Regions from separate parts of the Affinirhizobium gouqiense genome, predicted to be linked through region 1. Evidence: predicted binding sites of a transcription regulator. Region 1 holds the regulator's gene; the other holds the start of a gene.
The links. Region 1 encodes PhoB, which activates phosphate uptake and scavenging genes when phosphate is short. Its sites were predicted from a motif close to TGTCATNNANCTGTCAT; they were not measured.
Positions count from the first base shown of each region.

Region 2: the regulator PhoB is predicted to act here: its motif matches at 2,030-2,046, upstream of QTJ18_RS17745 (YdcH family protein).

Region 1 covers NZ_CP129382.1:3,310,340-3,315,118, forward strand. The annotation lists gene pstA (phosphate ABC transporter permease PstA) at 1-828, shown strand, start outside; gene pstB (phosphate ABC transporter ATP-binding protein PstB) at 864-1,655, shown strand; gene phoU (phosphate signaling complex protein PhoU) at 1,710-2,423, shown strand; gene phoB (phosphate regulon transcriptional regulator PhoB) at 2,462-3,145, shown strand; gene QTJ18_RS24000 (GcrA family cell cycle regulator) at 3,979-4,533, opposite strand.
Region 2 covers NZ_CP129382.1:1,953,659-1,958,437, reverse strand. The annotation lists gene QTJ18_RS17760 (5-(carboxyamino)imidazole ribonucleotide synthase) at 1-897, opposite strand, end outside; gene purE (5-(carboxyamino)imidazole ribonucleotide mutase) at 894-1,361, opposite strand; gene QTJ18_RS17750 (YdcH family protein) at 1,412-1,615, opposite strand; gene QTJ18_RS17745 (YdcH family protein) at 2,108-2,284, shown strand; gene QTJ18_RS17740 (ArsR/SmtB family transcription factor) at 2,398-2,661, opposite strand; gene QTJ18_RS17735 (sulfite exporter TauE/SafE family protein) at 2,791-3,564, opposite strand; gene QTJ18_RS17730 (thiamine phosphate synthase) at 3,829-4,494, shown strand; gene QTJ18_RS17725 (tetratricopeptide repeat protein) at 4,503-4,779, shown strand, end outside.

The DNA.
Region 1 (4,779 bases):
AGCGCTCAGCTCGACCGCAACATCTCGCCCGACCAGCTGATCCTGGCAGACAAGCTGAAATCTGCCGGCATCCTGACCAATCACTTCAACTGGGGCTTCTTCACCGCGGCGGATGCCTCCGATACGCGTCCGGAAGCCGCCGGCCTCGGCGTCGCCATTGTCGGCTCGATCTACATGATGCTGATCGTCCTGGTCCTGTCGCTGCCGCTCGGGGTCGCGACCTCCATCTATCTGGAGGAATTTGCGCCGCAGAACCGCCTGACGGATATTATCGAGGTCAATATCGCCAATCTGGCGGCCGTTCCCTCCGTGGTGTTCGGCATTCTGGGCCTGGCCGCCTTCATCAATTTCGCCGGCCTGCCGCAATCGGCGCCGATCGTCGGCGGTCTGGTGCTGACGCTGATGACCCTGCCGACCATCATCATCGCCACGCGCGCGGCGTTCAAATCCGTGCCGCCGTCGATCCGCGATGCGGCGCTGGGCGTCGGCGCCTCCAAGATGCAGGCGATCTTCCATCACGTCCTGCCGCTGGCCATGCCCGGCATCCTGACCGGCACGATCATCGGTCTCGCCCGGGCGCTGGGAGAGACAGCGCCGCTGCTGCTGATCGGCATGGTGGCCTTTGTCCGCGATTATCCGGCCGGACCGCCGGAAGGCTTCTTCGACCCGGCCTCGGCTTTGCCGGTCCAGGTCTATAACTGGACCCAGCGTGGCGACCCGGCCTTCATCGAACGTGCCTCCGGTGCCATCATCGTCTTGCTGGTCTTCCTGATTTTGATGAATTTGTCCGCAATCATCTTGCGTCGCCGCTACGAGCGTCGTTGGTAGAGGGAGAATTCCTGATGATGAACAATATATCAACGATGAATACGACGACTACGAAGGCAGCAGTCATGATCGACTCCAAGATTTCCGCGCGCAACGTCCAGGTCTTTTATGGCGAGAAGCAAGCGATCCGCGATGTGAATATCGAAATCCGGCCGCGCTCGGTCACGGCCTTCATCGGTCCGTCGGGTTGCGGCAAGTCGACCTTCCTGCGCTGCATCAACCGGATGAACGACACGATCGACAGCTGCCGGGTGGAAGGCAATATCCTCATCGACGGCGAGAACATCTATGATCCCAAGGTGGATCCGGTGCAGCTGCGGGCGAAGGTCGGCATGGTCTTCCAGAAGCCCAATCCGTTTCCGAAATCCATCTATGAGAACGTGGCCTATGGCCCGCGCATTCATGGCCTTGCGCGCAAGAAGTCAGACCTCGACGAGATCGTCGCATCCTCCCTGCAGAAGGCGGGGCTTTGGAATGAAGTGAAGGATCGCCTGCATGAATCGGGCACCGGTCTGTCCGGCGGCCAGCAGCAGCGTCTGTGCATTGCCCGCGCGGTTGCCGTATCGCCGGAAATCATCCTGATGGACGAGCCTTGCTCGGCTCTCGATCCGATCGCCACGGCCAAGGTGGAGGAGCTGATCCACGAGTTGCGGACGAATTTCACCATCGTGATCGTCACCCATTCCATGCAGCAGGCGGCGCGCGTCTCCCAGCGCACCGCCATGTTCCATCTGGGCCTGCTGGTCGAGGAGAACGACACCGACAAGATGTTCACCAATCCAGACGATCAGCGCACACAGGATTACATCATGGGCCGTTTCGGCTGAGGCCTTTCGCTTCGCCTGAAGCCTGCCGATCAACTCTATTCCCGAGGAAGCATCATGTCCCCCACCCATATCCTCTCGGCCTTTGACGAGGACCTGAAATATCTGAACCGCCGCATATCGGAAATGGGCGGGCTTGCGGAGCAGATGTGCTCCGATGCGGTGCGTGCGCTGGTGAATTCTGACAGCGCCCTGGCTCAGAAGGTGATCTCGGACGATGTGATTCTCGATCATGCCGAGCGCGAGATCCAGGAAAAGTCGATCGTGACGATCGCCCGCCGCCAGCCCATGGCGGGCGATCTGCGCGAGATCGTCGGCATCCTGCGCATTGCTTCGGATCTGGAGCGGGTCGGTGATCTGGGCAAGAACACTGCCAAGCGGGTGATTGCAGTTCAGGGCACGGGCGTGCCGCGCAAGCTGGCGCGGGGGCTGGAGCATCTCTCGGATCTGGCGCTGGTACAGCTGAAGGAAGTGCTGGACGTCTTTTCCAGCCGTTCGGTGGAGAAGGCCGAGGCGATCCGCCAGCGCGACGAGGAAATCGATGCGATGTACACCTCGCTGTTCCGCGAACTCCTGACCTATATGATGGAAGATCCCCGCAACATCACCACCTGCACGCATCTCCTGTTCTGCGCCAAGAACATAGAGCGCATCGGCGACCATGCCACGAACATTGCCGAGACCATTTATTACATCGCCACCGGTGCGGCGCCGGAGGGCGAGCGCCCGAAGGATGACACGTCGAACATGCTGGGTGCCGTTGCCGAATAAGGCTGCGATCGGCTGCCAATGTGAAGGATGTGTAAGACATGCTGCCGAAGATTGCGGTTGTTGAGGATGAGGAAGCGCTGAGCGTGCTCCTGCGTTACAACCTTGAGGCCGAAGGTTATGAGGTGGAGACGATCCTGCGGGGTGATGAAGCGGAAATCCGGCTTCAGGAGCGCCTGCCGGATCTTCTGATCCTGGACTGGATGCTGCCGGGCGTCTCCGGCATCGAGCTGTGCCGCCGGCTCCGGATGCGTCCGGAAACGGAGCGCCTGCCGATCATCATGCTGACGGCGCGCGGCGAAGAGAGCGAGCGGGTGCGAGGCTTGGCGACCGGCGCCGATGATTACGTGGTTAAGCCTTTCTCGACGCCGGAGCTGATGGCGCGGGTGAAGGCCATGCTGCGCCGGGCGCGCCCGGAAGTGCTCTCCTCCGTCCTGCGTTGCGGCGATATCGAGCTTGATCGCGAAACGCATCGTGTGCATCGCAAGAGCCGCGAAGTGCGCCTGGGGCCGACCGAATTCCGGCTTCTGGAATTCCTGATGGCCTCGCCAGGCCGGGTGTTTTCCCGGTCGCAACTGCTGGACGGAGTCTGGGGCCACGATATCTACGTGGACGAACGCACGGTCGATGTGCATGTCGGACGTCTGCGCAAGGCGCTCAACTTCTCCAATATGCAGGATGTCATCCGCACCGTGCGCGGCGCAGGCTATTCCATGGAAGCCTGAGCCGGCTCTCGATCCGGTTGGGATCGCGGCGGTGAAGGGCAGAGAGGATGACAGTGCCCTGCCGATCGGCCAATGGCGTCGTCACGGTCGTCACGGTCGTCACCGGTGTCGGCGCGGTGATCCGTCGCGGCCATTAGCGGCTTTCATGTCGGGATCATGGGCAAACGGCTGTCACAGGCGGGATCTGCAATGACCTGGCCTCTCTGATCGACTTGGCCGGGCCTACCTCACCAAGTCAACCTGGCTAAGCCTGCGTGACTGGGCCTGCATGAGCAAGCCTGCCTGACAAAGCCTGCATGACCGGGCCAACCCCACCAAGCCTGCGTGACTGGTTCTGCATGACCGAGCCCTGCACGACCGAGCCTCATAGGTCCGCTTCTGTCGGATCTCAGCTCGGATGCTCGATATGTGGTTGCTGGACCTGTGATTGCTGAAAATGCGAATGCTCGACTAAGGCATGATCGCGCTTCGTGTAAGCAAAAGATCAGGGATGGAGATTGCGTGCCCGGGATGCTGTCGCATCCAGATACCTGCGCCGTGGTGGGGGCTCGGCCTCTCATCGCGAAGCGGCGGCATTTCCGGAATATCAAATGCGCGCTCATGCTTCCGGCGCGAGCATGCAATGCGCCTTTCATCCCCTCCGCCAGGTCCTGGCAGCCGATCGCACTGCCCGGGGCCGGCCGTCAGGGGTCTTGCGGACCACCGTCCGCAGGACATCAGCATTTGGCCGGACATCGCCCGGAGCCGGATGCCTCGCCTCTCAGACCAGACGTTGCGCTGAGCCTGGGTCATGCGCAAGGACCAGCCATCGCGCAGCAAGCCGAGGCCGGATATCAGGCGCGAGCGACCGAATTGGCAGCCTTGCGCCGCTCCGTCACGGGCTGATAGGCGAGCCGTGCGTGATATTTGCAATAGGGCGAGCTGTCGCCGCATTCCGCGCCGCAGAAATGAAAATCTTCCTTCAGCGGATCGCCCACGGGCCATTTGCATGTGCGTTCGGTAAGTTCGGTCAGCGCAAGACGGCGCGCCATGGGAACCACACCGCTCGTCGGAGCGGCCACGGTTTCCACCAGGCCGATCTCGATCTCGTCTCGAGACGCCGCAGATCCCGCCGCGCGGGTGATTGGGCGGGCGGCGGCGCTCTGCGGAGCGGCGGTCGAACGCGCATTGAAGGTGGAAGGGCGAGGGGAAGCCGTCGGGCGCTTCTGAGTTCGCGGCTGGGCCGTGTTGCCACCCGCCTTCACGCGGCCGGGCAGGTTCAGCCGGTGCACCTTGCCGATTACGGCATTGCGGCTAACGCCGCCCAATTGCGCGGCAATCTGGCTCGCGCTCAGGCCTTCCGCCCACAGCCGCTTCAATCTCTCGACGCGTTCGTCATTCCAGTTCATGCTGTCTCTCCGCCATGAGCATACCAGCAAGACAGAATCTCTCACCGTTACGGCGAAGGGGCTTCGCCGCGCATACTACATCTATACTGTTGGTGACTAGTTCCGCCGCATGCAGTCTAGTAATTGATCTTTAACCTAATGGGCGGTGGACTCGCTGACAAGAGTCGCTCGAATCAGCGCGAATCGATTTTCGGGTTTTCCCCAACTTGCTTCCCGATAGAGTCTTTTTTGTCACATACCAATGGC
Region 2 (4,779 bases), 1.4 Mb from region 1:
ATCGCCGAGCGGCAAGCCGGCGACGGCGCGAATATGCTGTTCGAATTGCGAGATGGCGCAGGCAGCCTCCGTCCAGTGACCGGAATTGTGCACCCGCGGCGCGATCTCGTTGGCGATCAGACGCCCATCGGCCATCACGAAGAATTCCATGCCGATCACGCCGACATAATCCAGCGCGACCAGCAGACGTTCTGCCGCCCCGCGTGCCGCAAAGCCGGTCTGTTCTCCGATCCTTGCGGGAAGGGTGGAGGTGTGAAGAATGCCGTTGCGGTGGACATTCTCCGCCGGATCATAGGCCTTCACCGCGCCATCGCGCCCTCTTGCGGCGATCACCGAGACCTCGCGCTCGAATTCGACCAGGCTTTCCAGAATGAGGGGAACGGAGCCCATGGCGGCAAAGGCGCCGGCGGGCGTGTCGCCTGCGGACCGGAAGACCTGCTGGCCCTTGCCGTCATAGCCGAGACGACGGGTCTTCAGCACGCCGCAGCCGCCGAAATCCGCAAGCGCCTGCTCCAGGTCCTGTTGCGAATCGACGGCATGGAACTTCGCCGTCTCGATGCCGCAGCTGTTGAGGAAGCGCTTTTCCGTCAGGCGGTCCTGAGCTACATCGAGGGCCTTGGGCGGCGGAAAGACCGGGCAGAGGGCGGCAAGCCGCTCGGCTGCCGCGACCGGCACGTTTTCGAACTCATAGGTCACGACCCGGCACTGGCTTGCCAGCGCCGAAAGGGCGGCCGGATCGTCATAGGCGGCGACGATCTGGCTATTGGCCACCTGCGCGGCCGGGCAATCGGCCTGCGGTTCCAGGATCACGGCGCGGAAATTCAGCCTTGCGGCGGCAATGGCCAGCATGCGGCCAAGCTGGCCGCCGCCGATAATTCCAATGGTCTCAAGCGTCATGGCGCCTCGTCGATAGGATAATCCGCGACAGAGGCCGTCTGCCGCGCGCGGTATTCATCCAGCCGATCGGCCAGATCGTCGTCGGAAAGCGCCAGAACGGCGGCGGCGAGAAGGGCGGCGTTCACCGCACCGGCACGGCCGATGGCCAGGGTACCGACGGGGATGCCGGCCGGCATCTGCACGATGGAATACAGGCTGTCGGTTCCCGACATGGTCTTGGACTGCACGGGAACGCCGAAGACCGGCAGCGGCGTCATGGCGGCGACCATGCCGGGCAGATGGGCGGCACCGCCGGCACCGGCAATGATGATCTGGAAGCCTTCCTCGCGCGCGCCCTTGGCAAAGGCCACCATGCGGTCCGGCGTGCGATGGGCGGAAACGATCCGGGCCTCGTAGCCCACATCCAGCAAGTCCAGCGTGTCTGCGGCATTTTTCATGGTTTCCCAGTCGGACTGGCTTCCCATGATAATGGCTACCGGCGGTCTCTCCTGCGGCACGCTTTCGTCCTCCGTCGTCACGCGATGATGTCGGGAATGATCTGGTCTTCGAGCTGGCTCATCTTGTCCTTGATGACCAGCTTCTTCTTTTTCATACGCTGGATGCGCAGGGCCTCGCAGCCCGTTGCGATCATGGCGTTGATGGCGGCGTCGTAATCTTCATGCTCCTGGCGCAACCTTGCGAGCGTGAGCCGGATATCCGCCTGTTCCTGATCAGCCATTTCCTTTTTGTCCCCACTCTTCATTCCGGTCTTGTCCACGCCGGGGAATGCACGCAAGCTCCTAGCATCAAACCTTTGAAACGACCAGAACCAATCGACAGGCAAACCGCCCGCGGCTGATTCGTGCGCCCCCGCCCGTCAAAGACCGGGCAGGCCTCACGCGATCCACCTGTTTTGCGAGCGCGCGGCAACCGCATCGATCCTGAGATTCGCGTCTGGTTGGCGCCGGCGCAGCGCCTGTTAAAGACGCCTCTCAGAGGACAGATCCTGCCTTTTTCCGGCGGATTCCACCAGTTTTCGCGGCTTGAAACAGGCGTATCGCACTGCTGACGCGGCATTCACGCGGATTTAATCACGATCATCGAATTGCCGTCATGAAATCACGATTTCGCCTTCGACAAAGCGGGGCGATCGTGTCACAGTTCTGTTGCAAACCTGATGCCATCGGCTCACGGGGAGCTGGTGGCCGGAGAACAAGGAAGGACGTGCCACATGACCATTCAGGCTCATATCGAATCGCTTGAAAAGAAGCACGGCGCTCTTGAGGAGGAGCTCCAGGATACGCTTGCCTCTCCATCTGCGGATGATCGCACGATCGCGGAGCTGAAGCGCCGCAAGCTTCGTCTGAAGGACGAAATGCAGCGGCTGCGCCAAGACACCCGTCATTGATCTTTTCATGCTCGAAATGAGATGAACGTCATGCAGGTCGCCGCCATCCCGTCGCTTGTTGGGCGGCGGCCTGCCCCTTTCGACTATCGGAGTTTTTGAACTTCGCCCGGGCTCTATCGCGCCCAGAACTGGTCCAGCCAGATATTCAGCCTGTTGAAGCCCTTGCCGTTGACGGCATAGACCCGTCGCGTCCCTTCCGAGGTGACGGAGACCAGATTGCTGTCGAGCAGGGCTTTGAGATGTTGCGAGACCGCCGGCCGGCTGATCGGCAGGCCCTTTGCCAGTTCGTTGACGGTGCGCGGCCCACGCCTCAACTCCTCCAGCAGGTGACGCCGGTGAGGGTCTGCGATTGCTGCAAAAGGGTCGCTTGTGGCCATGCAGGAAAGCTATGCCAAGTTTCCCATGCGGGCAAGCGGATTGTGCAGCGCAAAATCTGAGAGAAGCTTCCGCAAAACCCGGCCATCAGGCACAGGCTTGCCTGTCGGGCCCGACGAGAGCCGTCCCTGTCAGACGATGACATCCCACAGCAGTTTCAGCGAAGCGAGCAGGCCAAGCCCGTAGGCGAGCGGATAGAAGACATCCGGTTTCAGGCGGCGCACGATCGCCGCGCCGGCTATGGTCGCCACCAGCGCCACCGGCAGGAGCGTGACGGAGGCGGCGAGATTGCGGGTGTCGAGCGCCCCGAGCGCGACATAGGGTATGACCTTCACGGCATTGATGAGCGCGAAGAACCGGACGCTGGCGCCGGTGTAATCCTTCGGATCGAGCTTCAGCGGCAGGGCGTAGATCTGGAAGGGCGGGCCGCCGGCATGGGCGACGAAGCTGCCATAGCCGCACAGCGTTCCCCAGCCGATGGCCGGCAGCCAGCGCGGCGGCTTGGCAGGCACGATGCTGGCCGATGATGGTCCGTAGGTCTGCCAGTAGTAACGCGCCGCAAACAGGATCATCGAGACGGCGATGACGAGTCGCAGGGCATCCGGATGGACGAGCGCCGACGTGGCCCAGCCGAAGGCGACGCCGAGCAGGCCGCCCGGCAGGAACATCAGGAACAGCTTCCGGTCGTAATGATGGCGCCAGGCATAGAGCGCCACCACGTCCATCACGATCAGGATGGGCAGGAAGATCGCCGCAGCGTCGATCGGGCTGACGACCAGGGCGAGAAGCGGCACGCCCATCAGCGCGAAGGCGCCACCGAGGCCGCCTTTCGACAGGCCCACAAGGGCGACGGCAGGAATGGCGGCAGCGAAGAAAACGGGGTCAGGAAGGGCGAAACCGAACATGGACGAGGTCTGACATGGCAGGAGAGTTGATCGCGAAGCTTGACCGGTCTATCGGGTTTGCCGCAGGAAGACGACCCATCATTGGCATCCCGACGCATTTTTGTAAGATGATGTCCATGAAAGCGCCTTCTGCATCCGTCATGCGGGCCGGTGACGGGCGGCTGTGCCGCAACCAACCGGCACCATTCCGCCCGACGCGCATAAAGCCGGCGTCTGCCGCCAAATAGGAATAAGCCGGCGGCCTGCCGCCAGATGGGAATGAAAATGACACTTGCCGAGGATCGCTGCCGCCTGGTTCTGGTCGTGCCCGAGGGAGAGGGAGAGGGGGCGAATGACGCAGCCCTTGCCGAAGCGCTGTCGCATGCCTTGCGCGGCGGCGACGTCGCCTCCGTCATCCTGCCGCAATATGACCTCTCCGATCAGGCCTTCCAGACCCGTGCCGAGCAATTGGTGCCGATCATCCAGGAGGCCGGGGCTGCCGCGCTGATTGCCGGCGACAGCCGGGTGGCCGGACGGGTGAAGGCCGATGGCCTGCACATGACCGGCAGCATGGAAGAGCTTGCCGAAACGATCGAGAAATTCACGCCGAAAATGATTGTCGGCGCCGGCCAGGCCACGGATCGGCACAGCGCGCTGGAAGTGGGCGAGGCGCGGCCGGATTACATCTTTTTCGGCAAGCTCAACGGAGACATCAAGCCGGAAGCGCATCCGAAGAACCTGGCGCTGGGCGAATGGTGGGCATCGCTGGTAGAAATCCCCTGCGTCGTGATGGGCGGCACGGATCTCTCCTCCGCCCTTGCCGTTGCGGAATCCGGGGCCGAATTCGTGGCGCTGCGCCGTGCCGTTTTCGATAGTCCCGCGGGGCCTGCGGCGGCCGTGGCGGAAATCAACGCGATGCTGGACGAAAAAGCGCCACGGTTTGGCGCTTGAAGGGTTTCATGTCGCACATTGTCCGCCTTTTCGCCGCAACTGCCCTCCTTGCCGCGCCGGCCAGCCTCCTGCCCGGTCTGGCCGGGCCCGGTCTGGCCCAGACTCCGGGGGTGGTGACTCCGGGCTTGGAGACTCCGGGTGCGCAAGACCTGGATGCGCAAGACCCGGCTGCGAAGGCCACCGAGCGAGCGGTGACGCGGCCGCTCGAACAGGTGCCGGCGCCGTTGGACAAGGCAGATCCGGACGCCACCGGGGAGGGGCACCAGTCAGACAAGCCCGGCAGCC